DNA from 3 places in the Methyloceanibacter stevinii genome. Region 3 is predicted to be linked to each of the others. Evidence: predicted binding sites of a transcription regulator. Region 3 holds the regulator's gene; each other region holds the start of a gene.

Region 1 (10,367 bases), on a different contig from region 3:
AACACGGCGCCGACGACGGTCTGCGTCGTCGAAACAGGCATCCCGAGTTCGGAGGCGACAAGGACCGTGAGAGCGGCTGCGAGCGCCACGCAAAAAGCCCGCATCGGGTTCATTCGTGTGATTTGCTCGCCCACCACTCGGACGATTCTCGGCCCGAACAGGAACAGGCCGAGACTGATGCCGACCGCACCGATAAGCATGACCCAGAGCGGAACCCCAGCGAGGCCCAAGAGTTCCGGCCGGCCGGCGTTCTCCAGCACGGCGGCGAGCGGCGCCACGGCATTTGCCACATCGTTCGAGCCATGCGCGAAGGAGAGGAGACAGGCCGCGAAGATAAGCGGTGGACGGAACATCTGCCGGACGTTCTGATTGCGGTTCTCCATACCCTCGGACTGTGCATACACCCAGGGCCCCGCGAGCAGATAGACAAGCCCGAAAACCGGCACACTCACAAACAGGACCACGTGGTGCCCCAAGCCCCAGACGTCACCGAAGACGTTTAGCGAGATGAAGGCAAAAAACACCGCCGCCATGAGCGCGACGAGAACGGGCACCCATCGGCGTACCGCCGCGATCTTGTCGGGCTTGTAGATCATGTTGATCTCGATGAAGGCGACGAGACAGGCCGCGATGACGGCGCCCGCAAGCGGCGACAGCATCCAAGCGGCAAAAACCTCAGCCACCACCCGCCAGTCGATCGCGGTCGATCCGAGCCCGATAAGCCCCGCACCGAGAACACCGCCGACGATCGCGTGGGTCGTCGAGATGGGCGCGCCCACATAGGTGGCGAGGTGAACCCACAAGGCCGCGGCCAGCATGGCCGACATCATGACCCAGACGAAGACGTCCGTGTTCGGCAGAAGTGCCGGATCGATCAAACCTTCAGATATCGTCTCGACCACGTCGCCGCCGGCAATCAGCGCGCCGGCGCATTCGAAGATGGCCGCAAGCGCGAGCGCCCCCGTCATGGTGAGTGCGCGGGCGCCCACCGCGGGGCCGACATTGTTCGCAACGTCGTTGGCGCCGATCGTCAGCGCCAGATAGCCGCCGATCACGGCGGCGAGAACCAGCACCAGTCCCGTTTGACCGGTCACGGCGTGACTGTCCGCGAGGAGACCGGCCGCCAGCAGGAAGGCGAAAGTCGCAGCGAGAGCGATGTAGTTGCGGGAGGCCGCGCGCGTCGCCTCCTCGAGCCGCTCGATCTTGCGAAGGTCTTTGTCCAGCGGCGTGCCGGGCTCAAGCGCGCGGCGACGGAACGAGGCGGCGCCAACGCGCAACCGGACGACCCGGTCCGCACGTTTTCTCTTAGCGCCGTTTCCCTTTTCCGCCATGCACCCCTACCCCCGGCTTGGCCAATCCATCCATCTGGGCATTCGAGCACACGGACTCAATGGCCTCGCGGCGCGCCGCGAGGCGAAATCCCCTGCCGTTTCGGTTACCTACGCGGCCTTGAGATGGAAAACGCTGCGCAACAATGACGCCAGTTCGCGTCCGCGACAAGTGATGCCGCTTCATCTGGCGAGGCCCAACGAACCTTACGGGAATTCTTCTCCTGCCAGTCTGCCTCGTGCGTCTTGACGCTCAGCCGGTATACGTCGACGACGCATTTCGCCCAGGAATAGAAATGCAGCCGCTTGGTGTAGGTGTACGAACCGATCGGCGTCTTATCGATCTTGCCGGTGACACCCGCCTCCTCGGCAGCTTCGGTGGCGGCCAGTTCACTGTCGGGCACGCCCTGCTTCGGCCATCCTCGTGGAATGGTCCAACGGCCGCGGCCACGCGTGGTGATGAGAAGCACCCGCGGACCATCCGGGGTCTCCACAACAGGCAACGCCGCGATTTGTTTCAATGGCTCGCTCATCCGTCCTCGTCTACTTGGGACGCAACCAACAACGCCTCGACCTGGGGCAAGATCTTGTCAACGATGACGGTGACACCCTTTCCGTTCGGGTGAATTCCGTCCTTCTGCATCAAGTCCGCGTTGAGCGCGGCCCCTTCGAGAAAGAAGGGATACAGGGGTACATTATACCGCTCGGCCAGGGTCGGATAAATCGCACCAAAGGCGGTTACGTACTCTTTCCCCAGATTCCGCGGCGCTTCCATACCTGCCAACAAAACAGGCAACTTCTTTTCCTGAAGCTTCTCTAGGATCTCCGCCAGCGCCGCCTTGGTGGCATCGGGTGGTAGCCCCTGGAGGGCATCGTTGCCGCCCAGCTCGACAATGACGGCGTCCGTATCGTCGTCCAGAGCCCAGTCGAGCCGCCGCAGCGCCTGTGTCGTGTCACCGGACACGCCAGCATTCACCACGCGAACATTGTGGCTGCGCTTTCGCAACGCTGTTTCGAGTTGCGATGGGAACGCTTGATCGTTCGGAAGGCCGTAGCCCGACGTCAGGCTGTCTCCGAAAGCCACGATCACGGTCTCGTCTTGATCCGCCTGCACGTTGGCGGCAAGGCAAACCATGCCGATCCACCCCGCCGCGAGGAACGCAGCGAGAGGGCGAAAACGAACTTTTGCGCGTTTCATCATTTCGACCTGTTTGGCCCTACTCTATGCCGCTACGGTACGGGCTCGCATTATCGCGCCCGCATTCTCTCAGACGCAATGACACCCCGAGACCCTTTCCGACCATGGACCAGACCCTGAGACAGCCCCACGCGATAGAGCTTGAAGACGTTCATGTCACGCTTCCATCGCGCGCGGGCGCCGTGGCGATCCTGCGCGGCATCGATCTAGATGTCTCGTTGGGCGAGGCTGTGGCGGTCATCGGCCCGAGCGGCTCGGGCAAGTCCACGCTCCTGATGGTCACGGCCGGCCTCGAACGAGCCACATCCGGACGCGTGACCGTGGCCGGCACGGACCTCGGCACGCTCGACGAAGATGGATTGGCCCGCCTGCGCGCCAATAAGATCGGGATCGTGTTTCAGTCCTTCCATCTCGTGCCCACGATGACCGCGATCGAGAATGTTGCGCTCCCCATGGAGTTCCTCGGTAAGGACGATGCGATGGATGCCGCCCGCGAGGCGCTCGAAGAAGTCGGGCTCTCCCATCGGACAACGCATTTCCCGGGTCAACTATCCGGCGGCGAGCAGCAGCGGGTTGCCATCGCGCGGGCGCTGTCCACGCGGCCGACCCTCATCCTCGCCGACGAACCCACCGGCAATCTGGACCTTGCGACCGGCGCCTCGATGGATCTGCTCTTCACGCTGAAAGAGCGGACGGGCGCCACGCTGCTGCTCATCACCCACGACCGCGAGCTCGCCACGCGCTGCGACCGCATCGTGAGCGTGGCCGATGGACGGATCGTGGACGACGGCGCGTCCGTGAGCGCAAGCGTATCGTGACGGCGCAAGCAACACTCGCCGACATGCCGTCGTCCTCCGGCAACCGGTCACTGGCGTTGACGATCGCTTTGCGTGAATTGCGCGCAGGCGCGGGCGGTCTCGCCGTATTCGTCCTGTGCATTGCGCTCGGCGTCGCGGCCGTCGCGGCGATCGGATCGCTGGCTGCCTCCTTCGACAAGGCGCTCGCCAATCAGGGGCGCCTGCTGATCGGTGGCGATCTGTCTTTCGAGGTCGTCCATCGCCAGGCAACGGCGGAAGAGTCAGCCGCGCTCCACGACCTCGGACAGATTTCCCAATCGGCGAGCTTCCGCGCCATGGCGCGCGGCCTGGACGCCAAGAGCGCGCTGATCGAGGTGAAGGCCGTCGACGGCGCCTACCCGCTCTATGGAGAGGTGAGCGTGATCGAGCCGGAAGCTCTCGGCCCCGCCTGGCGGGAACCGGGCACCGTGCTGGTGGAGCCGATCCTGCTGGAACGTCTCGGACTGAAGATCGGCGACACGCTGAAGATCGGCGAGGCCACGACGAAAATCGCCGGCACGCTCGGCCAGCAGCCCGACCGGCTCGCCGACCGCCTGTCCTACGGCCCCAAGGTTCTGATGTCGCGCGACACGCTGGACGAGACCGGGCTCGTGCAACCCGGCAGTCTCATTCGCTGGACCTATCGCGTAAAGCTGCCGAACGACGCGGGCACGGACCGCAAGAACCTGGATACGGTGCGCAAGGCCATGGAAGCGGCGTTTCCGCAAAGCGGCTTTGCCATCCGCGACTGGACGGACCCGGCACCGTCACTCCGGCGCGACGCCAAACGCTTCACCCAGTTCATCAATTTCGTCGGACTGACCGCCCTGCTCCTCGGCGGCATTGGCGTCGGCAACGCGATCCAGAGCTACATGGCGAAGAAACGCGACGTCATCGCCACGTTCAAATGTCTCGGGGCCACAAGCGGCCTCGTGCTCAAGGTTTATCTGATTCAAGCGGTGATGCTGGCAGGGCTCGGGATCGTCATCGGCCTGGCGCTCGGCGCGTTCGCGCCGGTTGCGATCGCGACGCTCTACGAAGACGCCCTGCCGCTGCCGCTTGCGGTCGAGCCTCATCCGATTCCGCTCATCGTCGCCGCGCTCGCGGGCCTCCTGACCATGGTCCTGTTCGTGCTGTGGCCCCTGGGCCGTGCCAGTCTTATTTCGCCGGCAAGGCTCATGCGGTCCGGACTCACGGACGAGCGGACACGCTCCGCGACGCCGTTCGCGATCGGCTCGGCCGCGGCCGGGCTCGCGCTGTTCGTGCTGGCGATCGCCTCGAGCGAAGAACGCCTCGTCACGGCGGCGATCTCCCTTGGCATCCTCGTGGCGTTCGGACTGCTGCTCGGCTTCGGAATTCTGGTGCAACGCTATGCGGCCAAGCACCGCCGCACGAAGCACCCGTCGGTTGCGCTGGCCTGGGCCAGCATCGGTGCGCCGGGGTCGCTCGCCCGCGCCATCGCCGTTTCGCTGGGCCTCGGACTCGGGCTCCTGATCGCCGTGGCCTTGATCCATGGTTCGCTGCTCACCGAGATCGAAAGTCATGTCGAGGTCGACGCCCCCGCCTATTACTTCCTCGATGTGGAGCCGGACGATCTCGCGGCGTTCGAAAAAACGGCCAAGACCATCCAGCCCGACGCCAAGATGGACAACGCGCCCATGCTGCGCGGGCGCATCGTCGAGCTCAAAGGCGTGCCTGTCCACGAAGCCGAGGTCTCGCCCGATACACGCTGGGTCATCTCCGGCGACCGCGGCCTGACCTACACGGACAGCGTGCCCGGTGCATCCGAGATCGAGGAAGGCGAGTGGTGGCCCAAGGACTATGACGGACCGCCGCTCGTGTCCTTCGACGGCGAGCTCGCGCGCGGCCTCGGGCTCGAACTCGGAGACATGGTCACCGTCAACATTCTAGGCCGCAACGTGGAAGCCAAGATCGCCTCCATGCGCAAGATCGACTGGGAATCGCTCGCCATCAATTTCGTCATGGTGTTCTCGCCGAACACGCTGCAAGGCGCGCCGCACCGGCTGGTCACCACGCTCGAATTGCCGAAGGGCTCGGCACCGGAAACAGAAGCAAAGATCATCCAGGGCTTGGCCGATCGCTTCCCGCTCGTGACGGCCATCAAGATCGGCGACATCGTCGACGCGGCGAAGTCGATGCTGGCTAAGCTCATGGCCGCGATCAGCGCAACGGCGGGCTTCACCTTGCTGATCGGCGCCGCAGTGCTCGCGGGCGCCGTATCCGCCGGCCAGCAGCGCCGGACCTATCTCGCCGTGCTGTACAAGACGCTCGGCGCCACGCGCCGGCAGATTCTGGGCGCCGAACTCATCGAGTTCGGCCTGCTCGGATTGGCGACCGCCGTTCTCGCCGTGATTATCGCCACGGTGACGGCCTGGGCGCTGTGCACCTTCGCATTCGACATCACCTTCGTCTTCGATCCGTGGGCAGCCCTTGGAACCATCGGGCTCGCGCTTGCCTTGGTCTTGTCGGTGGGGGCGATCACGACCTGGCGCGTACTTTCGGTCAAGGCGGCGCCTTATCTGCGGGCGGAGTAGAACGGCGACGCGATCGGAAACCGGCGGGAAACCGATAGAAGTTTCCGATTGCCGGGTCACGATCCCATCATCTTGCGGAAATAGCCTGAAACCCCCATATTTCACGCAAATGCGGCGTTGGCCGCGACGAAGTACGACCAACGAAACAACGGAACAAAGGACCCAATTTCATGGCGGAACTCGACAGACGTTATGAGCAGACGGTCGGACGCGCCGATGCGGGCGTGATCGACCAGGGGCTGCGCGCCTACATGCTCCGCGTCTACAACTACATGGCCTCCGGCGTGGCAATCACCGGCGTGGTCGCTTATGCGGTCTACGCGATGTCGGTGGTGACGGGCGCGGACGGCTCCATCACGGGGCTCACCTCGTTCGGCAACCTCATGTTTGCCAGCGCCTTCAAGTGGGTCGTGATCTTCGCGCCGCTGGCGATGGTGTTCTTCCTATCGTTCAAGATCCAGACCCTAAGTGTCGGCACGGCTCAAATGCTGTTCTGGCTCTTCGCAGCGCTCATGGGCGCTTCGATCTCGTCGATCTTCCTCGTCTATGCGGGCGAGAGCATCGCTCGGGTGTTCTTCATCACGGCCGCCGCCTTCGGCGCGCTGTCCATGTGGGGCTACACCACGAAGAAGGACATTTCCGGCTGGGGCTCATTCCTCTTCATGGGCCTGATCGGCATCATCATCGCCTCGCTCGTGAACCTGTTTATCGGTTCGACGGCGCTGCAATTCGCAGTGTCCGTGATCGGTGTGCTGGTGTTTGCCGGCCTCACCGCCTACGACACGCAGCAGATCAAGGAGATGTACAGCGTCCAGGATGACGGGACCGTCGCCGGCAAGAAGGCTGTGATGGGCGCCCTTCGGCTCTATCTGGACTTCATCAACCTGTTCTTGATGCTGCTGCAGCTCTTCGGGTCGAGCCGCAACTAGATCTCAGCGGCCCTATTTCAGGCTGCACAAATGCAGAGAAACGAAGCCCCGGCGACACCGCCGGGGCTTTTTTCGTTGCAAAATCAGGGGTTGCACGATTGCGCCGCCACAGACGGCCGAAGTCTTGAAAAACCGCCAATCGTCGCCAGATTCTGAATTCGCGCCGGGCATCCCTCCCCGTCGCGAGGTTCCCCCCGTACGGAACCGGAGAAGCCCCGAGTCCCCCCCGTCTCCGGGGCTTCTCTACTGTCCGCTGATAGAGATTAGGCGGCTGGACCGTCAGGCCTTCACCACCCGCAAACCCTTGTCCAGAGCCCGCAAAACGCGGCTCAGATCGTGGCCGCGCTTGAGGATCAGCCCGGTGGCCGCCACCACGCTATAGGCACCCTGGCGGCGTGCCAGTTTGGGGGTCTTTTCGATACGGTAGAGCGGCATTTCCGAGGAGCGCCGGAAGATCGAGAAAACGGCTTTCTCCCTGAGCATGTCGATGGCGTAGTCGCGCCACTCGCCGCTCGCCACCATTCTTCCATAGACACTGAGAATTTGGCTGAGTTCCGCACGATCGAAGGCAATACCTTCGCGCCGCGCCGCCACCTCTGCTCCGTATGATTCGCCGCCGGCCACACGTGCCAGCGGCAAGACTATCGGCTCCGTTTCGCTCAACACGCGCCTCCTGTGACGGAACCGTCATGATGACCGTGCGGCAGGTGAATATCAAGCGACTCCCGCGCCACAGGAGCAGCCGCAGTGCTTGTAACAAAACGTAACAGAAATCACAGTTCCGCCCCGTTTCAGTCAACGGCACGCCCCAGAAATCCTTAGGATATCGAGAGTTGCCTTATGGCCCGGTCCTAGTCGAGGGATCTCGGAATATCAGCCCCCCAGCCCCCCGGGGTCTTTCGCGGGGGCCGGGCCGTTGTTTTCAGTGGCACTACTGTAGCCGGACGCTTGATTTCGGAGTCCGGGACACTTGAACCTGTAGCACGTTCAAAAGGCAACCTAGCCCCGGCCGGTGATGATCAACTCGCCGGCCGGGTGGCCCCCTCCCCCCTGGATTGAATAGTTGACCGTCACGGGCGTTTTCCGGGCCCACGAGAAGGCGTCGCGGATCTCCGGCACGTCGTTTATCGACAGGATGAAGCGTCCTCGAAGGGCCTTCAAACGGTCGCTGAGGGCCTCGAATTCGGCCCGCTCGAATAGCCCCCTCCCGTAGATATGCTCCGTGCCCCAATAGGGCGGGTCGAGATAGAACAGCGTCCCCTTGCGGTCGTAGCGATCGAGCACCTCGGCCCAGCCCAGACACTCGATAATCACGCCCGACAGGCGCTCGTGCAGCTCTTCCAGGACCGGACCCAACTTGGTCACGTCGAACGTGCCCGGCCGGCCGACGGAGACTCCGAAATTCTGCTTGTCGACCTTCCCGCCATAGGCCGTGCGCTGCAGGTAGAGAAAACGCGCCGCCCGCTGCAGGTCGGTCAGCGTCGTCGGGTCCGTGCGCGACAGCCGTTCGAACTCGCGCCGGCTGGTGAGCTGGTAGCGCAGCATGTCCATGAACGGCACGTAGTGCCGCTGGAGGATGCGGAACAGGTTCGCGACCTCGCCATTGGCGTCGTTGATGACCTCGCACTTCGCCGCCTGGCTACGCCGAAAGAAGATGCCCCCCATACCCACGAAGGGCTCCACATAGGTCTCGTGTGGCGTCCGCTCGATCATGGCCACGAGGCGCCCTGCCAGGTTCCTTTTGCCGCCCGTATAGGGCGCTGCCGGCGTCGCCGGCTTAACGTTACGCATCACTCAGGCTTTCCCTCGCGCGCGCCCGAGTCAGCATCGTCCCGCCGCCGAAAGGCGGTGGCGGGAAGCGTTGTGTCATGCTGCGCTTGGCGGGGTGTTATCTTGGCGGATGCCCCCGCTGCCGGGCTTGCCCGGCCCCGTCTCCCCTACGCCGGCACGCTGGGCCAGCGCCAATCCTCGTCGAAGTCGTCCGGAATCGGGTCCATGTCCTTCAGGTCCCGAGCGGCAATGATGACCTCCGAGGCCCAAGGCATGACGCGCTGTGCGAACAGCGCGAAGGCTTCTGCGGCCGTCAGCCCCACCTTGGCGTTGTCCATGGCAATGCCCTCGAAGGTCGGCAGCGGCGACACCCCCATGGCAATCGAAATACCCGCGTTCGACCCAATGGCGTTCCACTTGGCGATGCTCTTGTCGTCGCAGGCCCAGGACTTCCCCGTGACCGGATCAGCGAAGCCCTCGTTCAGGCGACGGTCGCGCTCGGCGTCGATCTTGGGCCGGAGCACTGCCGCCCGCTTTTCGGCGTCCTCCGCCCACTCGCCGGCTTCCGGGTCCCACGTGTCGTATGGGCCGGGTTCGTCCTTCGTCACGTCATCGGGCAATGGCCCCAATTCGTTGTGCGTGATCGACGACCCCATGGGTGCGACCAGGTTGTCCTCTTCGTCGAGGCGATCCGCCGTCAGGTAGACGGTCAACGGCAGGCGCACGCCCGTTTCGGGGTCGCGCGGCTGGTGATCCTCGACCTGCACCCAACCGCCCTCGATGAAGCAGCGCGCGTGCCCGTCCACTTCGTCGGGGGGCGCCATCGTCGTTGCATTCGCCGGCACGCCATAACGGCTGGGATCGGCGTCTGGTAAATGGCGCCGGGTCCAAACAACTTGCGCCTCGCGCGGATTGCCGGGCAGCAGCTCCCCGGTCTTCGGGTTGTAGGTCCAGATTTCCATTAGCCGAGCCTCATTTGCTTGGAGACATAGTGGTTGACCGACCGCACTTCCGAGTTCGCGGACAGGTACTTCGTTGTCTCGCCTACGGATGCGTCGAGAAAGAACGCATTTACCCTGGTGCCGCCGCTCGTTGAGGCACTCGAACCCACAGCTCCGCTAACACCAAATGCTCCAGTAGGCCCTTGAAACGGGATACCAGAACCTGCCGCAACGACAGTACCCTCGATATTCGGCGCACCGTCGATCTGTCCCGTGCCGGGGTAGTCGCCGATTTGGCCGTCACCGGCACGCGCCGAGCGGCCGGCGGCGTCGGGGTCGACACCAGCGCCGTTGTCCCACACGCGGTCGAACATGCCGCGCCGGTCAGTCAGGATCAGATCGCTGCCAGAGACCATCCAAGGGTTCCGCGCCGCACAGCGCGGGTTGTCGACAGCGCCATTCGTGATCGTCGAGCCGTCCAGGAAGATGAACCCAGGGCGCGCGACCGCATCGTAGTTTTCGACGATCTCGCCCGCCGGCGTTTGCGCCGTGTAGAGGTCCAGGAATTCGATGGGATCGGCGTCCAGCGTGCCGCCTTTCGCCGACATGCCTTGATAGATCAGCCCAGCATTCAACTGGCCTTCCTGCACCGTGACGAAGGCCCCACAATGGGCATCGAATGTCCCATAGGCCGGGGCACGGGTCATCGGCACACCGGCGCCATTCCAGACATAAATGCCCACCTCGGCCGGCGCGTCCTGCAGCCAGGCAAGGACCGTCTCACCGGCCACCATCGCCACGTCATCGATG
Region 2 (10,367 bases), on a different contig from region 3:
GCCGCCGTTCATCGGGCCCAACTGGCGGTCGCCGATGCTCAAGGCGATGCCCTCGAGGTCGGGCACGATCGACGGGTTCTCGGCACGCCACGCGTTCCAAACGCGGGGGCCGCGACGCAGAATCTCTATGTGCTCCGGAATTGTCATTTCGCGACTCTGCGTACTACGGGAAAGGCAATCGGCTCAACGCGATATTTTGTGCGGTGCGACTAAAAAATGCGCAGTGCAACCAATATGCGTGTCCGAATGGCGTACCGGGCGGATGTAACAGTTTCCTAGCAGCGCTCTGCTTGTCCACAATACCCACCGGGCTGAGGCCGATTGTACTGCCGATCGCCCTCGCCCGCCACCGCAACGGCGTGGCTTTGCGGCAACGCCGCGCCTCAAACGACGCCACGCGTCAGGCCTCCGGCGGCGGCTTCGGCGAGTCGTTCTCGCCCCCGATCGTCCGCCGCTTCTTGCTCGCCAGCACGTTGATGAACTCGACGCCTGCGGAAAACGCCATCGCGAAGTAGATGTAGCCGCGCGGAATGTGGAAGTGGAAGGCATCGGCCACGAGTGCGGCGCCGATGAGCAGCAGGAAGGACAAGGCCAGCATCTTGGTCGTCGGATGGCGCTCGATGAAAGCGGCCACCGGTCCCGAGGCGACATACATGACGGCGATGGCCACGACCACGGCCGCGACCATCACCTCGATATGGTCCGCCATGCCCACGGCCGTGATGATCGAATCCACCGAGAAGACGAGATCGATCACGGCGATCTGCACGACCGCCGCGGTCATCGAGGCCGCGATGGGTCCCGATCCGTTCTCGTCGCCGCTCCCCTCGATCCCTTCATGTATCTCGCGGGTACCCTTCACCAGGAGGAACAACCCGCCTGCGAGAAGGATGAGATCACGCCATGAAAAGTCGTACTCCCCCAACGTGAAGATCGGCGTGGTCATGTGAATGAACCAGGTGAGGAAGCCGAGCATGATGACGCGGAACACCAGCGCCAGCATCAGCCGATACGGCGTGCGGTGAGCTGTTGCTCCGGCGGGAGCCGCTGCACCATCACCGAGATGAACACGACATTGTCGATGCCGAGCACGATCTCCATCGCACTCAAGGCCAAGAAGCTCGCCCAGACATGCGGATCAGTGAGAAATTCGACAAGCGTCATGAAGGTCTGGCTTGCGTCGAGTCCGTTGCACCCCGGTCTCCTGAATAACTCAGATTACCGTAGTCGGTCTATCGCCCGTTTCGGGCGCCGGGCCTTGGGACTGCCTTGAACACGGCCGAACGAAAAAGGCCCGCCGGTCAAACCGGCGGGCCTGGCTCTATCAGCCTTTCCCCGAGTAAAAGGCCGCCGCCCGGGACAGGGGCGGCGGCAGTTTGGCGAAAGGGGATATCTTCGCGTTCAGGTGGTCTCGACCTACCAGTCGATCTGACCGCGCAGTCCGAAGCCGCTGATATCGGCACCGTCGTTCTCGTCGAACTCGCCACCGATGTCGGTGCCGATGACGTTGAACATCAGCCGCGTATAAGCGGTCGGGTACCAGTTCAGAGCGATGGTCCAGCCTTCTTCGTCACCGCACTTGTCGCAGTCATGACCGGCAGCGAGGAGAGCCGAAGCATCGGCACCCACGTCAACCTGCTGCCAGCGGCCTGCGATTTCCCAGGCGCCCCAGCCACCGTTCTTGATGTCGAACGGGTTGTTGGGCTTGACGCGGCCGAACTCGCCCTTGTCGGCTTCGTAGTTCCGCATATCGTCGGTCAGGAACATGCTGCCGAAGACGTACCAACCGTTGTAGTCGGGGTTGATGCTGCGGGGCGACATGCTCTTGTAGTACTGCGGCACGTCGGTCGACAGCTCGGCATATTCACCCTGTACCGAGAAGCGACGATACACGGCGGCACCTTCAAGACCCCAGTACTGGTCGGATTCGCCGAGCGGCTCAGTCTCGACGAACTTGTCCGCGAGATGGAGACCCGGACGGGCTTCGTAGTTGTAGAGAGCCGAAACGCCTTCCTCGGTGCCGTTGTTGCGGCTCCGGTAGCTGGCGCCCAAGTGGACGATCGCATCGTCGGTATTGACGGGCGCAACCGTACCGCGGACAGCCCAGATCGACGGGCCGTCGTCCCAAACACCGTCGTCGCCGATGTTCGGACCGTTGTAGCTCGTCTGGAACGACCAACCGAAGTCGTCGTCGCTACCGGCATGGAGGCCAACACCGAGAGCGCGAGGCTCAGCCTCGAAGGCCTCGATGAAGAAGGCCCGCTCCATGAAGGTGATGTAGCGCGAGCTGGTCATACCTTCGAGCGAGTTGGCGATCTTGAACTGACCGAACAGGATCTGGAGGTTGTTCCAGTCGCTGAAGCCAGCGTAGGCGATGTAGGCATCCTTGATGTCGACCTCGTTACCGGCGAAGTCGATTTCGAACTTGTACTTCCAGTCGTACCAGATCTTGCCTTCAACGCCGAGACGCGCGCGGCGCGCTTCCCAATCGTTGATGTCCGGATCACCGGTGATTGGCTCATCCTGGTCGATGGAGTTGTAATCGACCTGCAAACGGCCGCGAACCTTGAAGCTGAACTTGCCGTCCGCGCTGGAAATCTGCGGTGCGCCCTTCCACTTCACGACGGGCTGAGACTTCTTGTATTCCTCGAACTCCGCCCGGGTGATGTACTGCGCTTTGGCAACCGGCGCTGCCGAAGCAAGAATTGCAAACGCGCTGGCGCTCGCAAACAACGTAAGACCGACTTTCTTAAGTCCCCCGATCATGACCCCTCTCCACTCTGATAGAGTTAAATTTTCGATCTGGCCTCGTCACTAGGCTGAGGTGTCTTCGTCCCTCTTGAACCCAGCAATTCAGCAAGCCCGCGTCCTGCGAACCTCGGTTAACGTTCTATTTCCCGAGCCATGACGGGTGTGTGACACTCCGGCGACATCCAGGATTTCACTCAGGGCTGTTGCACATTGGCCACGGGGGTCTCTCGGGCCACAGAATAGCAGCTTCCGACCCTCTGAACGGGAGCGCCTTAACACGCTGTTTTAGATTGTGTTTTTATGTTCCGGGCGATGTGCCGCGGCGGCCGGTCGCAGGCCTCGTCAAGTCCACGATGTCAGTGATCTTTCTGCCCTGTTGCGGTGCAATAGCCCTTCGGCGCCGGGGAAATGGGCCCGCCGATGCCAGATCGGGAAAATCTTGTCCGTGGACAAGGACTTAGGTGGCTCTTCAGGATGTGGAATCGCAACTTCGCGATTCCGGCGCCGTGACCTCCCTCCGGGAGGGCGCCAGAGGTGCTCTGGCATCGGCGACACTGTGATGTTGATCCGTGCGTTCCGGCCCCCGCTGCGTTATCAGGAAACAGGAAGGATTGACGATGAGTGCGCAGACGCCGGATACGCCGATGTTCGATGTAGTCGTGGTCGGAGCCGGCCCCGCAGGCATCGCGACCGCCCTAGCGCTCCACCACGTGGGCGCGACAGTGGCCCTTGCCGGCCCGCCGCCCCCGGCGACTGCCCCGGCCAGACCCGAGACCCGCACGGCGGCCTTGCTGACGAGTTCGGTCGACTTCCTGAGACGTCTCGGCGTGTGGGAGCGATTGGCGCCGGATGCCGCGCCGCTCACGGCCATCCGGATCGTCGATGCCTCCCGGAGCTTGCTTCGTTCGCCCGATATCGCCTTCGAAGCCCGGGAACTGGGCCTCGACAGCTTCGGCTTCAACATTGCGAACGCCGCCTTGAACACGGTCCTCTACGAGCGCGCGCGCGCTGTCCTGCCCCGTCTCGCGCCCGAGCCCGTCGAAACGATAGACCTCGGCCCCGATGGGGCCACGCTGACGTTCCAGTCCGGAGAGCAGCTCTCGTGCCGTCTCATCGCGGGGGCCGACGGACGCCGTTCGATCTGCCGTGAGGCGGCGCAGATCGAGACGCGGGACGTGCGCTATGAGCAGGCGGCCATCGCCTCCGGCTTTCGCCACAGCCTGCCCCATCGGGGGGTCGCGACCGAGCTCCATAGGGAGGGCGGCTCGGTGACGAGCGTGCCGACACCCGATCAACACACGTCGAGCCTCGTTTGGGTGACCAGCAGGAAGGAAGCCGAAGAGTTGATGGCTCTCGATGAGGCAAGCTTCGCAGGCCGCCTGCAAGAACGCTTCGACGAGACACTCGGCGTCATCTCGGACGTCGGGCCGCGCGCCAGCTTTCCCGTCGCGGGGCTCACCGCCAAGCAAATGGCGGCGAACCGTACCGCGCTCGTGGGAGAAGCTGCTCATATCATGGCGCCGATCGGCGCTCAGGGGCTCAATCTCGGCCTCGGGATGCGGCGGCCCTGGCAGATTGTGTCGCCGATGCCTTGCGCCATGACCGCGATCCTGGCGGGGCCCGGTCCTCACCCAATACGCCAAGGCCGCCAGCTCGATGTGTTGTCGCGTACTGTCGGGGTCGATCTCTTGGGGCGCTCCCTGCTGACCAAACTCCTGCCCGTGCAACTGGCGCGCAGCGCGGTTCTGACCGGGCTCAACGCCTTCGCCCCCCTGAAGCGGATGGTGATGCAGGCCGGACTGGCACCGCCCGCCGATCTGCCCCGTCTCATGCGCCCCGTCGACAGTCTGCCTGCTTGACGTCGGTTCGCAGAGTCTTCAAGACGTTGCGCTTCTCGACGCCGCCCCGAAACCATCCCGGCGCTTCTCGCATCAATCGAAAGACTGAAGGCTGACACTTGGCCAACTCACTCGACACCTCCTTCACAACCGACCTCAAATATCGGCTTGAGTACGCGGGCCTCCGTTTCTTGATCGGCCTCGTCCGCCTCGTGCCGCTCGATACCGCCTGCGATATCTCCGCCTTATTCTGGCGGGTCCTGGGCAAGCGCAACCGCCGCCACAAGCGTGCCTTGGCCAATCTGGAGCGCGCCTTTCCCGAGAAGTCGCCCGAAGAGCGCGAGCGCATCGCCGTTGCCGCCTGGGACAATCTCGGCCGGGTGATGGTGGAAACGATGAACATCGACCGCATCATCAAGGACCCCAGCCGGCTCCACGTCACCAACGGGCACTGGATCGGGCGCTACAAGGACAAGATGGGCCCGGCCCTGATCGTGACCATGCACATGGGCAACTGGGAAATCGGCATGTGGCCCGTGACCCTCGCCGGCGTCCGGCCGGCCGGCGTCTATCGGTCCGTGAAGAACCCGTATGTCGACCGTTATCTGCGCGAGCAGCGCCAAGCCCTTTATCCGGGCGGACTTTTCGGCCGCGGCCGGACCGCCGGCGACGACGAAACCCAGAAGACGGCCAGGCTGATCATGGACTATGTCCGCCAGGGCGGCCGGCTCGGGTTCATCTCGGATCTGTACGACCGCAACGGCATCGAAGTCCCGTTCTTCGGCCATCTCGCCAAGAGCATGCCGATTGCCGCCATGATCGCGCGCCGCGTGGGCGCCCGCATCTGGATCGGCCGTTGCATCCGGATCGGGAACCGCTCGGTTTTCGACGTCAATGTCAACGAACTCAGGATCCCCCGCACCAAGAATCAGGCCGAGGACATTCGCGCCATCACGGCCGCGATCCAGCGCTACTTCGAAGTGTGGATTCGCGAGAACCCGGAACAGTTCATGTGGTCAAATCGCCGCTGGTCCTAAGGTCTTGTGGTCCCGCGTTGACACTGTGCCGTGCCCGCGATCTTATCTGTAGGATGATGTCCACGGTTCGAAACGCACGATTCCAGATCGGTCAAGTGGTCCGCCATCGGGTCTATCCCTTCCGCGGAGTCGTGTTCGACGTGGACCCGACCTTCTCCAATACGGAAGAGTGGTATGCGTCCATTCCGCAGGATGTTCGGCCGGCAAAGGACCAGCCCTACTACCATCTGCTCGCCGAGAACGCCGACACCGAATACGTGGCCTATGTCTCGGAGCAGAACCTGCTGCCGGACGAATCCGACGAGCCATTGCGGCACCCGCAGATCCCGGAATTCTTCGAGGACCTGAGGGACGGCGTGTTCCGCTTCCGCTTCGTCCAGGAGCATTGAGCCGGTCCACGGCGGTTTTCCGTTGGCCCATCTCCTCACGTCATTAGACGCTCGAAGCGCCTAAGGTGCTCAACTGCCACAGAAAAGGCCGCGCAGGTGATCCTACGCGGCCCAACAAATTCTGTTGCGCGGGCTCGAGCGCCCGCTGATCTTATTGCTGCGGCGCTGCGCCGGGCTGCGGAGCTGCACCAGGCTGCTGGGCGCCACCGGCTTGGCCCTGGCGGGCCTTGGCGGCGAGTTCCTGCTGACGCTTCCGATACATCTCGATCGTCTGGCGGCGCTGCTGCTCGTAGGCTGCGGTGTCCGTGGGCGGGCCATCGAACGCCGAGGAAAAGCCGGTCAGCGGCACCGGGAAAGCCATGGTCTTCTTCTGCACGTTCATCGCCGCGACGACCATCTGCTGCCCTGCCCGCATCTTGGCCAGGAGATCGTCCGTGAGTTCCATGTCTGCTTGGCAGCTCGCCGGGAAGCAGACCGAGAACGGCATCGGGGTCGGCTGCTCTTTGTCGACGACAACCTGTGCGCCAGTCGGCATCACCAACGAATACACGGTCGGCATGCGGACGATGAACTGCTTCGCGGGATCGCCTTCCACGGTACGGATGGCCGCGTAGACCATCACGATGCCCATGTTGGGATCGAAGGTCTCGTGCTGGATCAGACAGATCTGTTTGTTGCCGGTTTGCTCGTTCTTCACGCACAGCTTGACCCAAGAGGGTTGCCCGGCCGCCGCCGGCGCTGCTGCACCGCCAGCCGGGGCGCGCTTCGGTGCGGCGGAGGAATTGGGTTGCTGGGCCATCGCGAGCACGCTGGCGGAAGTGATGCCGAGCACCAGAAGACTTGCGCCCAGCACATGACGCGCGCAGTGCGGCCAATACTATTCCAGCGATCCTTGGACCAGATCATTAAACGACCTTTCCTCTCTCTATATTTGGACTGGCAATGATCCGCCGGCCCTACCGGTGCCCATTCTCCCTAACTAGGGTCAATACCCGAAATGCGGCGCGGGCGTGGCTTTATAACCGCTGTCTCGGGCTTGCCGTAGTCTCAGCCTTCCGGTGATCTAGTTTGGGGAAGGATTCGGTACGACGTAAGATTTGTTAGTTAGGAATGTTACCTTTAGCTCGATAGCGTAACGCGCTGGCATCTATAGCCATCCAAGGTCATCGTTGAAAGCCCCTATTTTGCTCCTGTCCGCGGGACTCCTGCTCTGCCCTGCAGGAGCCCTGGCGGACCCCAAAGGCGGAATCGCCATGCATGGCGAGCCGCTCGAGCGTGCCGATTTCTCAAACTTTTCCTACGCCAACCCCAACGCGCCCAAGGGCGGCCGGGCCCGTTTCGGCAAACAAGGCAGTTATGACAACCTCAATCCGTTCATTGTGAAGGGTGTTTCGGGCGACGGCGTGCGCGAGTACGTCTACGAGACCCTGACCGCCCGGGCCTATGACGAGCCCTTCACGCTTTACGGCCTGATCGCCGAAACCATCGAAACGCCACCGGACCGGTCTTGGGTCGAGTTCACGCTTAACCCTGCGGCCAAGTTCTCGGACGGCACCCCGATCACCGTGGATGACGTCATCTTCTCCCATGCGCTCCTCCGCGACCACGGGCGTCCCAACCACCGCTCCTACTACAAGAAAGTCGCGAAGGTCGAAAAGACGGGCGAGCGCTCCGTCCGCTTCACTTTCGACGACTCCGGGGACCGGGAAATGCCGCTGATCATGGGGCTGATGCCCATACTCCCGAGCCATGCCCTGACGCCAGAGAGCTTCGAGCAGACCACGCTCGAGCCGCCGCTCGGCAGCGGCCCCTACGTCGTGGAGGCCGTCGATCCGGGCAAGAGCCTCACCTTCAAGCGCGATCCCGACTATTGGGGGCGCGACCTGCCGGTCAATCGCGGCCGCTACAATTTCGATGAGATCCGCGTCGATTATTTCCGGGACGCCAGTTCGATGTTCGAGGCATTCAAGTCCGGGCTCGTCGACCTTCGGGACGAACTCTCGCCCAACCTTTGGGCGCAAGGGTATGACTTCCCCGCCTTGCGGCAGGGCAAGGTCGTAACCGAAGCCCTGCCGATCGAGACGCCGGCAGGCATGTCGGCCCTCGTCTTCAACACGCGCCGCCCGATCTTCTCCGATCCGCGCGTGCGGCAGGCGTTGATCCGTATGTTCGACTACACCTGGATCGACCGGACGCTCTATCACGACCTCTTCGCCTACTCGCAAAGCTATTTCGCCCGTTCGGAGCTGTCGTCGCACGGGCGCCCGGCGGACGAGACCGAGCGCGCGCTCCTGGCTCCCTTCCCCGATGCCGTGAAGCCGGAGATCATGGACGGGACGTTTTCGTTCACGGCGAGCGAAGGGGCCGGCCAGAACCGAGAAGGCCGCATTGCCGCGCTGAAGCTGTTGAGCGAGGCGGGCTACGTGTTGCGGAACGGTACGCTCGTGAACGCCGAGACGGGCGAGCCGTTCACCTTCGAGATCCTGGCGCGCACCCGCTCACAAGAACGCCTGCTCCTCACCTATGCGGATGCGCTCAAAAGAATCGGTATCGATGTTCGCATCCGCCAGGTCGACTCGGCGCAGTATGAGCGCCGCAAGCAGACCTTCGAATTCGATATGATCCCGAACTATTGGGGGGCCTCGCTGTCGCCCGGCAACGAACAGTCGTTCCGTTGGGGCAGCAAGGCGGCCAAGACGGAAGGCTCGTTCAATTTGGCCGGGGTCGAGAACGAGGCGGTGGATGCAATGATCGCCGCTATGCTCGAAGCCAAGACACGCGAGGACTTCGTGTCGGCGGTAAGGGCCTTGGACCGGGTTCTCTTGTCCGGTGACTATGTGGTGCCATTGTTCTATCTACCGGATCAATGGGTCGCCCGCTGGACTAAGCTGCAACGGCCGGACGAAACGCCACTCTATGGCTATCAAATCGATACGTGGTGGTACGACCAAGACCGGGATCCACGCCGCGAAACCCGGAAGCCGTAAAGCCCGATGAATGACCGTGAGTCGATAACGATCTTGAGCCGCCACCAACTCTGAGACGATGACGACCCTAGCAGCGCCACAGCCCGACCGACCGCAAGACAGTGCCCGCATCACGCCGGCCGGCCTGTTGCGCCGCCACGCGGAGCAAACACCCGAGGCTCTGGCACTGCTCGATCCGCCGAACCGCCGCATTCTGGCGCCGTCCGCTCCCCGGCGTCTGTCCTTCGGCGAGGCCGACATCGCCGTCGAGGCGCTGGCCGCGTATTTCGCGCATGTGGGACTTGAGCCTGGCGACTGCGTCGCCGTTCAGCTGCCGAACCTCGTCGAATCTCCGCTCACCTTGCTGGCGGCCTGGCGCGCCGGCCTCACCGTCGCCGCCGTTCCGATGCTGTGGCGCGCGACCGAACTTGCAAAGGTCTGTGACTTGCTCGAGCCCGCAGCGCTCATCGGCATGTCGAGTTGCGCCGGAGAACGCCCCGCCAACCTCCTACGCGATGTCGCCGCCACGCGCCTGTCGATCCGCTTTGTCATGGGCTTCGGCCCCGACCTTCCCGACGGCGTCGCGTCCCTCGACGATGCAATCCTGGATGGCCCCGCCCCGGGCTTCGTGCCGCGCGCGAACCCTGGCCCGGCCTGATCACCTTCACGGCCCGCGCCGGCGAGCCTGTCGTCCCCCTCGTCCGGGAGCAGAAGGACCTGCTGCTGCAAGGGGCCATGACCGTGATGGCCTTGTCGCTCGACCGCCACGACGTGATCCTCAATCCCTATCCGCTCACGGGGCCCATCGGCATCACCTTGGGGCTTGCGCCATGGCTGATTGGCGGGACAGCCCTGGCGCTGCACGACCCGTTCGACCACGCCGTGTTCGTCCAGCAGATTTTGACCACAGGCGCGACCGTGACCGCCCTGCCCGGCACGGTTCTGGACCGGCTTCTCGAAGACGGCATCGTGACCGATCCGCAATGCGCACTTCGGCATGTCGGCCGGGTCTGCGCCGCACCGAACCTCGGCGATCGGCTGGCTGTGGAAGCGCCGGCGGATCGCGGCGGCTTCGAACTCTATCCATTGGGCGACCTGGCTTGCCTGATCGAGGGCGACAGCAAGAGGCTAGGAAGAGGAACACTGCCGTCGGGCGTGTTCCAGATCGCCGACCACGGAGAGGTCACCGCGTTTCTGGAGACGGCGCTCGTTGCCGGACCGGAACCTGATACGAAGGATATCGCCGTCCGTGGTCCGCTGATCCCGAAAGTGCGCGCAGCCGAGGATGCGACGCGCGATACTGGCGCCCGCGATGCTCGAAACTTCATTGCAACAGGCTTGCGTGGCGAAATGCGAAACGGCCGCCTTGCCGTCATTCGCGATCCC
Region 3 (10,367 bases):
TGCGCGCGGACCTCTTCTTTGCCGCCGCCCGCACCGGCAGGCGGCCGTTGTTCAAGCACCAGACCAGGATGGCCTTTTGCGCATGCAGCCTGTTTTCGGCTTCGTCCCAAACGACCGACTGCGGTCCGTCCATGACCGCATCGGTGACCTCGTCGCCCCGATGGGCGGGCAAGCAGTGCATGAAGATCGCATCGGGCTTGGCGAGCGCCATCAGCGCCTCGTCGACCCGGAAGGGCTCGAGAGCGCTCTTGCGTGCTTCGACATCCTTGTCGCCCATGGAGACCCAGGTGTCGGTCACGATGCAGTCAGCATCCTTGGCGGCCGCGCGCGCGTCTTCGATAACTTCGATCTGCGCGCCCTCGGCACGGGCCCAAGCCAGAAGATCCGGGGCCGGGCCAAAATCCGCCGGGGCTGCGATACGCAAGGTGAACCCGAACCGCGCCGCAGCATGCACCCAGGAGGTCGCAACGTTGTTCGCGTCGCCGATCCAGGCAACCACGCGGCCCTTGATCGGCCCCTTGTGCTCCTCGAAGGTGAGGACGTCGGCCATGATCTGGCAGGGATGGGACCTCGCCGTGAGCGCATTGATGACCGGAATGTCGGAATACTCGGCGAAGTCCAGCAGTCCCTGGTGCGCACCGGTGCGCAGCATGATCGCATCCACGTAACGCGAGAGCACCCGCGCCGTATCGCCGATCGTCTCGCCGCGGCCGAGCTGCATGTCCTGGGCGTTCAGCACGACCGCTGCGCCGCCGAGCTGGTGCATGGCCATCTCAAACGAGACGCGCGTCCGCGTGGACGGCTTCTCGAAGATCATAGCCAGGACGGCGCCTTCCGGTACGGCAAGGCCTTTCGGGACTTTGCGCGCCTTCTTCAGGGCGGCGGCCGCATCGAGGATTGCGCGCAGAGTCCGCGTATCCAGTGCGTCGATATCGAGAAAATGGGAAGGCGTCGAAGGCATGAATGGATTGTCTTGAAATTGGGGAGGCTGAAACGAAGGGGCCTAAACCGCATCACCCGTTTTCAGGGCGACGCAAGCGGCATCGATGGTACGGCTGGCGAGATCGATCTCCTCCTCGCCGACGATCAGGGGCGGAAGCAACCGCACGACATTGTCACCGGCCGGGACGGTCAGCATCCCCCGCTCGCGCAGGGCCGCGACAAGCTTGGTATTCTCGGGCTTGCATTGCAGTCCCATCATGAGCCCCTGGCCCCGCACTTCGGCGATGATCTCGCTGTGCTCGTCGGCAAGGCCGGCAAGCTGCTGCTTCAATCTTAAGCCCATTTGCGCGACATGTTCGAGAAAGCCCGGCTCCAGGACGACGTCGAGCACGGCGTTGCCGACGGCCATGGCCAGCGGATTGCCGCCGAACGTGGACCCATGCGTGCCGGGAACCATGGCCTGGCCCACAGCCTCCGTGGTGAGGCAGGCGCCGACCGGGAAGCCGCCGCCGAGCCCTTTCGCGGAGGCCATGATGTCCGGCGTGATCTCCGCCCATTCATGCGCATAGAAGCGGCCGGTGCGGCCGACGCCCGACTGCACCTCGTCGAGGATCAGCAGCAGCCCCTTCTCGTCGCACAGCGCGCGCAAGTCCTGCAGGAAGCGATACGGCACGTCGCGCATGCCGCCCTCGCCCATGATGGGCTCCAGAAGCACGCCGGCGGTCTCCTCCGAAATCGCGTCCTCAATGACGTCGATGTCGAAGCCCGCCACCTGATCGAACCCGTCCACGGGCGGCCCGAAGCCTTCCAAATGCTTGGCCTGGCCGCCGGCGGCGATGGTCGCGAGCGTCCGGCCATGAAAGGCGCCCTCGATGGTGATCAACCGGTAGCGTTCCGGCGCGCCGTTGGCGAAATGATAGCGCCGGGCGCATTTGATCGAGGCCTCCACGGCCTCGGCGCCGGAGTTCGCGAAGAACACGCGGTCGGCAAAAGTTGCATCGCAAAGCCGTTGGCCGAGCCTCTCCTGACCGGGAATGCCGTACAGGTTCGAGACATGCCAGACCTTCTGCGCCTGCTCGTTCAGCGCGGCCACCAGGTGCGGGTGCGCGTGCCCGAGCGCGGTCACCGCGATCCCGCTCGAGAAGTCGAGATAGCGCTCACCGCTCTCGTCAAAGAGAAAGGCACCTTCGCCCCGCGCGAAGATCAATCCGCTGCGGGCATAGGTCGGAAGGAGAGCCGACATGAAACTTCCGTGTTCTTGAAACAAAAGTGCCGCCAACGGGCGGCAGCAAGCTTTGTCAGAGTGTTAGGTCTGCACCACACTTGAGTCAATCTGTCCTTATGACCCGCTTATCCAACGGTTCTCCACGCTTCTATTCAGCCTCGGGTTTGTGCTCAGCGCGGAGTGATGGCAGAATCCAATGGTTCCGGTGGAAAACGAGGCACACAAGCGTGGCGGACGCTTGTCGGTTCCTACCGGCCTTAGTAGGGTAATAATCGTTCGGCTACCAGATGTCGTAGGCATGGTGGACTCCCGAGCGATCATTTCTCAGCAGTAAATCCGAGTATTGCGAAAAAAAATGCCGTCGCTAACGACGGGTGGAATCTGAGTCCAAACTGAGGAGGCCGAAATTATGGCTTGGACTGACGAAAGAGTTGAACTGCTGAAGAAGCTTTGGTCCGAAGGACTGAGCGCGAGCCAGATTGCGGGACGCTTAGGCGGAGTGACCCGTAACGCGGTTATCGGCAAGGTGCATCGGCTCGGACTGTCGGGACGCGCGACCAGTTCCCGGTCCAGCGTTCCCCGGCCGAGACGCACCCAGGCGCCACGGCAAAACAGAGCGCCGTCCATCACTTTCGGCACGCGCGGCAACGTCGCGCTGAAGCCGACCTATGAAGAAGAATACGAGGCGGCTCCGGCGCCGGCTCCCGTCGAGGAACTGGTGATCCCGCTGCATGAGCGCGCCACCATCCTCACGTTGAAGGAGTCGATGTGCAAATGGCCGATCGGCGACCCGACCGAAGAAGGGTTTCACTTTTGTGGACGCAAGAAGACCGGCACCTCGCCCTATTGCGAGCATCATGCCCGCATGGCGTTTCAGCCGGTTCAAGCGCGGCGGCGGGAGAAGCGCTCAGCCACTGGCTGAATCACTCTTCCGAGAGCAATCTCTGTCTGAGATACGATTGAAGGCGCCGGGGAACCGGCGCCTTTTTTCTTGGTTGGCTGACTTCCCGAGCGGACCTAGGCCGTCTCTTCCAGCTTGTCGGAAAACGCGTAGCCGGCGCCGCGCACGGTGCGAACCGGGTCGCGTTCGCTGCCGCGCATCATGGCCTTGCGCAAACGGCCGATATGCACATCCACCGTGCGTTCGTCGACATAGACGTTCCGCCCCCAGACCCCATCGAGGAGCTGTGCACGGCTGAAGACGCGGCCGGGGCTCTGCATCAGAAACTCCAAGAGCCGGAACTCCGTCGGCCCGAGGTGAACCTGGCGGCCGTTGCGCGTGACACGATGGGAGTCGCGATCGAGCTCGATATCTCCCACCGTCAGCACGGAGGCGATGCGCTCCGGGTTGGTGCGGCGGAGAATTGCCCGCACCCGTGCCATCAGCTCGGGCAGGGAGAAGGGCTTCACCACGTAGTCGTCCGCGCCCGTCGTCAAACCCCGAATGCGGTCGTTCTCTTCGCTCCGCGCCGTCAACAGGATGATCGGTATCGTCCGCGACTCCTTGCCCGTACGCAACCGCCGGCACAGCTCGAGCCCAGACAGGCCCGGCAGCATCCAATCGAGCACGATCAAGTCCGGCGAATTTTCCGCAATTGCGACTTCGGCCTCGTCGCCGCGATGCACCACATCGACGGCAAAGCCTTCGGCCTCCAGATTGTACCGAAGGAGAAGAGCCAGCGGCTCTTCATCCTCGACAACCAGTACCTTTGCTCCCGCGTTCATCACGGACATCCCCCAGTTAGAAGGACGAGCTTCTCAACGACGTATAGGCCGTCGAACTGGTCGTATCGCCTTTCGGACGCTGATCCGTGATCGGCCGGCCATGCACGAGATAGTATACCGTCTCGGCGATATTGGTCGCATGGTCGCCGACCCGTTCGATGTTCTTCGCACCGAAAAGCAGATGCGTGCATAGGCCGATATTCCGCGGATCTTCCATCATGTAGGTGAGGAGCTCGCGGAACAGCGAGTTGTACATCGAGTCGATCTCTTCGTCCTTGTACCAGACGTTCAGCGCCCGTTCGGCATCGCGCTCGATGAAAGCATCAAGCACGTCCTTGAGCTGGCTGAGCGACAGCTCGCCCATGTGCTTCAGGCCCAGCATCAACTGCTTCGGCTGCTGCTCCGTCACGACCGCGACGGCGCGCTTGGCGATGTTCTTGCCAAGGTCGCCAATCCGCTCGAGATCCGTTGAAATCCGCAAGGCTGCCATGATCTGGCGGAGATCGTAGGCCATCGGCTGCCGCCGGGCGATCATGATGACCGCCTGCTCTTCGATCTCGCGCTGAAGCTGATCGATCTCCTCGTCCTCGCCGATCGTGTTGGCGGCAAGGTCCGGATCGCGGCGATCCAGAGCCTCAAAGGATTGTCCGAGAACCTTCTCCGCAAGGCCGCCCATCTTGGCGATCTTGTTGTTGAGGAGCGATAGTTCCTCCTCGTAGGACCGGACTGTATGTTCGTTCTGTTGTTCCATGGGGGGCGGGACTCCTGAGCGCCGATATCAACCGAAGCGACCAGTGACGTAGTCTTGGGTACGCTGATCGGACGGGTTGGTGAAGATCGTCGACGTGTCATTCACCTCGACGAGCTTGCCGAGATGGAAGAACGCCGTACGCTGGGACACACGTGCGGCCTGCTGCATCGAGTGGGTCACGATCGCGATGCAGAGATTCTCTTTGAGCTCATCCATGAGTGTTTCGATGGTCGCCGTCGCAATGGGATCGAGCGCAGAGCAAGGCTCGTCCATCAAAAGGACTTCCGGGTTCACCGAGATGGCCCGGGCGATGCAGAGACGCTGCTGCTGACCGCCCGAAAGGCCGGTACCCGGCGCATCGAGCCGATCCTTCACTTCTTCCCAAAGGCCCGCCTTGATGAGGCTGGTCTCGACGACCTCATCCATTTGAGCCTTGGTGGCACAAAGGCCGTGCAAACGCGGCGCGTAGGCCACGTTCTCGTAGATGGACTTGGGGAACGGGTTCGGCTTCTGGAACACCATGCCGACGCGGGCGCGAAGCTGCACCGGATCGACCTCGGGGGCATAGATGTCTTCGCCGTCGAGGCGAATATCACCCTTTACCTTACAGATATCGATCACATCGTTCATGCGGTTGAGGCAGCGCAGGAACGTGGATTTGCCGCAACCGGAGGGACCGATCAGGGCCGTCACCGACTGACTGAAGATCTCGAGGTTGACGTCGAACAGCGCCTGCTTGTCGCCATACCACAGGTTGACGTCCGTCGCCTTCATCTTCAGCTCGCCAAGTGCGGAAGAAGCGGCGTCGCCCGTCTCCTTCGGCTCGGCGGGCTGCTCGACCGTCGTAGCAGGCCTGTCTTCCACCTTCGCCTCCATAGCTTCGGTCCCCTTTACCATTTGCGTTCGAACCTGTTGCGTAAATACACAGCCAAACTGTTCATCACGATCAGGAAGGCCAGCAATACCATGGTCGCACCGGCGGTGCGTTCCACGAAACCACGTTCCGCCGACGATGCCCACATATAGATCTGCACCGGCAGGCCTGTGGCGGGCTCGAGCGGAGTCGTCGGATATTCCACCACGAAGGCGACCATGCCGATCATCAGGAGCGGGGCGGTTTCACCCAGCGCTTGCACGAGACCGATAATTGTCCCGGTCAGAATGCCCGGCAAGGACAACGGCAGGACGTGGTGTCCGATCAACTGCATCTTGGACGCTCCGACGCCGAGAGCCGCCTCGCGGATCGACGGCGGCACCGCGCGGATGGCGGCTCGCGTCGTGATGATGATGGTCGGGAGCGTCATGAGTGTCAGCACGAGACCGCCGACGAGGGACGCCGACCGTGGCAGTCCGAAGAAGTTGATGAAGACCGCGAGGCCAAGGAGTCCGAACACGATGGACGGCACCGCCGCGAGGTTGTTGATGTTCACCTCGATCGTGTCCGGCGATCTTGCCTTGGGAGCATACTCCTCGAGATAGAGCGCCGCGCACACGCCCAAGGGTACGGCCAGCAAGACCACCGTAAGCATCATGAAGAAGGAGCCGATGAGCGCCACACCGAGACCGGCGGTCTCTGGGCTGCTCGAGGCGCCGTTTAGGAAGAGGCCCGTGTTGAAGCGCTTCTTCATATCGCCGTTGTCGACCAGCTGGTCGATCCAGGCGACCTGCTGATCGCTCACCGCACGGCGATCGCTCGGCGTCTCGCGGTCAATAGAGCCCTTCAGCAGAGCGTCGGCATTGTCGCTTGCAAGGAGCCAGACATCCTCGGTCTTGCCGACAATCGACGGATCGCGCAGGACCATGTCGCGGAGTTGGACGTCGACGCCGCGGGACAAGAGCTCATTGGCGGCGCGGCGCTCCTTGCGAACCTCGGGATCGACACCAAGCTCTTTATAGAGCGCCGTGCGCGCGAGCTTCACGTAGTTGGCGCGGAAGATTTCCTCTTCAGCATCGGGATTGCCAGAGGGATTGATCACGTCCTGGCTGAACTCGACCGGAAGCTTGATGGAGGTCTGCAGGAACGCGGACCAGCCTTGGCTGAAGATCGACGTAAACAGGAAGACGAGGAAGGCAAGCGCGAAAAGGATCGCGGCAACCCCGTACATCCGGAAGCGGCGCTCTGCCCGATGCCGCTTGCGCAGCTTCTTCCGAGCTTCGTCGCCCGTAAAGGACGCGAGGGAGGCGGTCTGGTCGGTCATTATTCGTACTGCTCCCGATATTTGCGCACGATGTAGAGGGCGTAGACGTTGAGCGCCAAGGTGATGATGAACAGCGTGAGGCCCAAGGCGAACGCCACGAGGGTCTGCGGGCTGTTGAACTCAAGGTCGCCGGTGAGCTGGCTGACGATCTTCACGGTGATCGTCGTGACCGGCTCGAGCGGGTTGAGCGTGAGATTTGCGGCGATACCGGCAGCCAACACCACGATCATGGTCTCGCCGATGGCGCGGGAGGCCGCGAGCAGCACGGCGCCGACAATACCCGGGAGCGCCGCCGGCAAGATGACCTTCTTGATCGTCTCCGACTGGGTCGCGCCGAGGCCGTAGGAGCCTTCGCGCAGCGACTGCGGCACCGGCGTGATGATGTCGTCGGAAAGCGACGACACGAACGGAATGATCATGACGCCCATGACGATGCCGGCGGTCAGCACGCTGGAGGCGGAGACTTCGAGTCCGATGTTGAAACCAAGGTCGCGAAGCAGCGGACCGAAGACCGACAGAGCGAAAAAGCCGTACACGATCGTCGGGATGCCGGCGAGGATCTCAAGAACGGGCTTGGCGAAGGCGCGCACCTTGGATCCGGCATATTCGGACATGTAGATCGCGGCGAAGAGGCCGACCGGCACGGCGACCAAGAGCGCGACCGCCGAGATGAACAGCGTACCCCACAGAAGCGGGAGGAGGCCGAACTGACCTTCGGCCTTGCCGACTGTCGCGAAACGCGGATCCCAGACCGTTCCGAACAAGAAGTCGAACGGCGAGACGAACTGGAAGAAGTGGATGGTTTCGAACAGCACCGACAGGACGATGCCGACGGTCGTGAGCACCGCGACGGTCGATGCCAGGAATAGCCCTGAGCGCATCACTGCCTCGGTGATGTTGCGGGCGCGCAATTCCGGACGGATGCGCGAGTAGCCCCAGGCAAAGCCAAGCGCCGCGAGAGCGAAACAGGCGATTGGCATGATGAGCCGGCTGGTCGCGCGCGCCGATGCCAGCTCATCGGCGGCGGCCAACACCGAACGCTCAGGATCGGATCCCAGAACGACGCTGTGCCGGGACAACACGTCCCGCGCATCGGAGGTGGTGACGAAACCGTACCGGGCCTTGCGCAGCACCTCAAACTCTTCTGAGGTGAGCTGCGGCAGGCCCTCTGCGATCGTATCGACCACGCTCATGGTGAGAGCCTGCTCGGCATCGGTGCCCTGCAGCACTTTGGGCCCGAGCTCCTGCATGGCGATGTATCGGGTGACGGGTCGTTCCGCGATACTCCAGCCGGCGAACAGGATAATCGCCGGAAGGGCAGTCAGGATCGCGAGGTAGTAGCCGTTATAGGACGGACGCGAGTGGAGCTTATGCTGCTCACCGCCGCAGACCTGGATGCTGCGCATGCGGCCGATGAAATAGGCGAGGACGCCTGCGCCTATCAGTATGGCAAGTATCGTGAAAGTGGACACCCGGCGACCCCCCTCGGTCGGCAATTCTCAGTCTTGGTGGCCCCGGTTCGAGGGCCGGCCGGGGGAGCGGCACTCTTCGCGCGCCGCTCCCCCAACTTGGCTTTAATCAGACGAGATCGTCAGCATTACATGCTGAGGACCTTGCCCTCCTTGACTTCTTCCTGAAGAGCCTCGAGCTCGTTCTCAGGCAGCGGGACGAGACCATAGTCGGCCAGCGGGCCGTCCGGGCCGATCATCTTCTCGCTGGTGAAGAACTCGACATACTCCTTCAGACCGGGGATCACGCCGATGTGGTCCTTCTTGACGTAGAAGAACAGCGGGCGGGAAACCGGGTACTCGCCGGAGGAGATCGTCTCCACGGACGGCGAAATGCCGCTCATGGTGGCGACGTTCAGCTTGTCGGTGTTGTTCTCGTAGAACGACAGACCGAAGACGCCGACGCCTTCCGGATTGGACTGAATGCGGGCCAGCGTCTCGGTGTAGTCGCCATCGATGTCGATCGCGCCGCCGTCCTTGCGGACCTTCACGCAAGCCTTTTCAGCGGCCTTCTCGTCCATGCCGGCTTCTTCAAGCGCCTTCATGCCGCCAACGGCCTCACAACCGATCGCGAGAACCTTCTCTTCGAAGACTTCACGAGTGCCGTGCTTCTCGCCCGGGATGTACGCGACGATCTTCCAATCCGGAAGCTTGTCGTTCACGTCCTTCCAGGTCTTGTTCGGGTTGGCCGTCATCTTGCCGTCGACCGGGATCTCCTCGGCCAGAGCGAGGTAGACGTCCTTCGGCTCGAGAGCCCAAGCGCCCGACTTGGCGTCGGTCGCGAAGACGATGCCGTCATAACCGAAGCGAACCGGCATGATGTTCTTCACACCAGCTTCGGCACAAGCCTCGATTTCCTTGTCCTTGATCGGGCGCGAAGCATTCGCGATGTCGATCGTGCCCTCGCCGACGCCCTTGCAGAACTGCTTCAGGCCAGCAGAGGAACCACCGGACTCGACGACCGGCGCCTTAAACTTGGAGTAGGTCTTACCGAAATCCTCGGCAACGATCTGCGCATACGGCAGAACGGTCGAGGAACCTGCGATCTGAACCTGATCACGGGCCAGCGCGGGGCCGCCCGTGCAGAGAGCGGCGACGGCGAGCGTCGACGCTGCGATAGCAAACCTGTTCACAATAGAACTCCCTTGGCTTGGATAACGGCGCTCGAACAAGCGCCTCAGCCGGCGTGCCCTACGCCGCCAGCTCATGGGCACGCTAAAGGCCCTCGACCATTGTTTTATGACGCTGATGATTCTCTATTATGACAGCATAACTTGCTGTTCTATAATAGATTTTCTATTTTGAGGCTGTGGACAACGACGCCCGGTCGCCCGCCGGTTGCGACTCGTTAAGCATGACCGTGAAGGTCGAGCCTTGCTTCGGCTTTGAGGCGATCGCCAATTCGCCGCGATGCCTATTGAGGATATGCTTCACGATAGCAAGACCCAGGCCGGTCCCGCCCTTCTCGCGACTCGAATCGACATCGACCCGATAGAAGCGTTCCGTCAGGCGGGGCAGATGTTCGGCCGAGATGCCCGGCCCATCGTCGATCACCGATATCGCAAAACGTCCTCTCGCATGCTGGCTGAGCGAGGGAATGTGCTTGGCTTCGATCCGCACACTGCCGTTTGGACGGCCGTATTTCAGCGCGTTCTGCACGAGGTTCTGAAGCACCTGGAGGAGTTCGTCGCGATCGCCACGCACGATCGCCGGCTTCGCAAAACGCTCGACCTCCAGCGTCATATGACTGTCCGCCGCGATCGGCTCCAGCGTATCGCGGGCATGGCCCAAAACGTCGTTCAAATCGACCAGGTCGCTCGGCGGGACGTGCGCATTCATTTCGAGCCGGCTCAACGACAGCAGGGCGTCGATTAGCCGGGTCATACGCGCAGCCTGCTCCGCCATGATCGGCAGGAAGCGTTCGCGGGCCGCCTCGTCTTCCTTGGCCGTGCTCTGCAGCGTCTCGATAAACCCGCGCAACGAGGCGAGCGGCGTGCGCATTTCATGGCTGGCGTTGG

What was found. The regulator PhoB, encoded in region 3, activates phosphate uptake and scavenging genes when phosphate is short. The targets are predictions, from matches to a motif close to TGTCATNNANCTGTCAT.
Region 1: AUC70_RS14865 (DUF2794 domain-containing protein) is a predicted target of PhoB. The motif match lies at 7,521-7,537, and genes of this name have one in related genera.
Region 2: AUC70_RS14285 (OprO/OprP family phosphate-selective porin) is a predicted target of PhoB. The motif match lies at 2,905-2,921, and genes of this name have one in related genera.

Annotation. Positions count from the first base shown of each region.
Region 1 covers NZ_LPWE01000014.1:33,938-44,304, forward strand. The annotation lists gene AUC70_RS14835 (inorganic phosphate transporter) at 1-1,331, opposite strand, end outside; gene AUC70_RS14840 (NUDIX hydrolase) at 1,436-1,861, opposite strand; gene AUC70_RS14845 (arylesterase) at 1,858-2,526, opposite strand; gene AUC70_RS14850 (ABC transporter ATP-binding protein) at 2,631-3,344, shown strand; gene AUC70_RS14855 (ABC transporter permease) at 3,341-5,917, shown strand; gene AUC70_RS14860 (Bax inhibitor-1/YccA family protein) at 6,088-6,846, shown strand; gene AUC70_RS14865 (DUF2794 domain-containing protein) at 7,126-7,509, opposite strand; gene AUC70_RS14870 (DNA adenine methylase) at 7,846-8,637, opposite strand; gene AUC70_RS14875 (DUF4376 domain-containing protein) at 8,784-9,578, opposite strand; gene AUC70_RS14880 (hypothetical protein) at 9,578-10,367, opposite strand, start outside.
Region 2 covers NZ_LPWE01000013.1:450,296-460,662, reverse strand. The annotation lists gene AUC70_RS18455 (pentapeptide repeat-containing protein) at 1-147, opposite strand, end outside; partial or broken gene AUC70_RS14290 (TerC family protein) at 401-1,164, opposite strand; gene AUC70_RS14285 (OprO/OprP family phosphate-selective porin) at 1,417-2,766, opposite strand; gene AUC70_RS14280 (FAD-dependent monooxygenase) at 3,369-4,610, shown strand; gene AUC70_RS14275 (lysophospholipid acyltransferase family protein) at 4,709-5,626, shown strand; gene hspQ (heat shock protein HspQ) at 5,683-6,015, shown strand; gene AUC70_RS14265 (invasion associated locus B family protein) at 6,167-6,868, opposite strand; gene AUC70_RS14260 (extracellular solute-binding protein) at 7,269-9,002, shown strand; gene AUC70_RS14255 (AMP-binding protein) at 9,061-9,639, shown strand; gene AUC70_RS14250 (class I adenylate-forming enzyme family protein) at 9,717-10,367, shown strand, end outside.
Region 3 covers NZ_LPWE01000001.1:91,924-102,290, forward strand. The annotation lists partial or broken gene argF (ornithine carbamoyltransferase) at 50-961, opposite strand; gene AUC70_RS00495 (aspartate aminotransferase family protein) at 1,004-2,185, opposite strand; gene AUC70_RS00500 (GcrA family cell cycle regulator) at 2,577-3,089, shown strand; gene phoB (phosphate regulon transcriptional regulator PhoB) at 3,185-3,892, opposite strand; gene phoU (phosphate signaling complex protein PhoU) at 3,909-4,643, opposite strand; gene pstB (phosphate ABC transporter ATP-binding protein PstB) at 4,671-5,417, opposite strand; gene pstA (phosphate ABC transporter permease PstA) at 5,534-6,841, opposite strand; gene pstC (phosphate ABC transporter permease subunit PstC) at 6,841-8,313, opposite strand; gene AUC70_RS00530 (PstS family phosphate ABC transporter substrate-binding protein) at 8,439-9,482, opposite strand; gene AUC70_RS00535 (ATP-binding protein) at 9,646-10,367, opposite strand, start outside.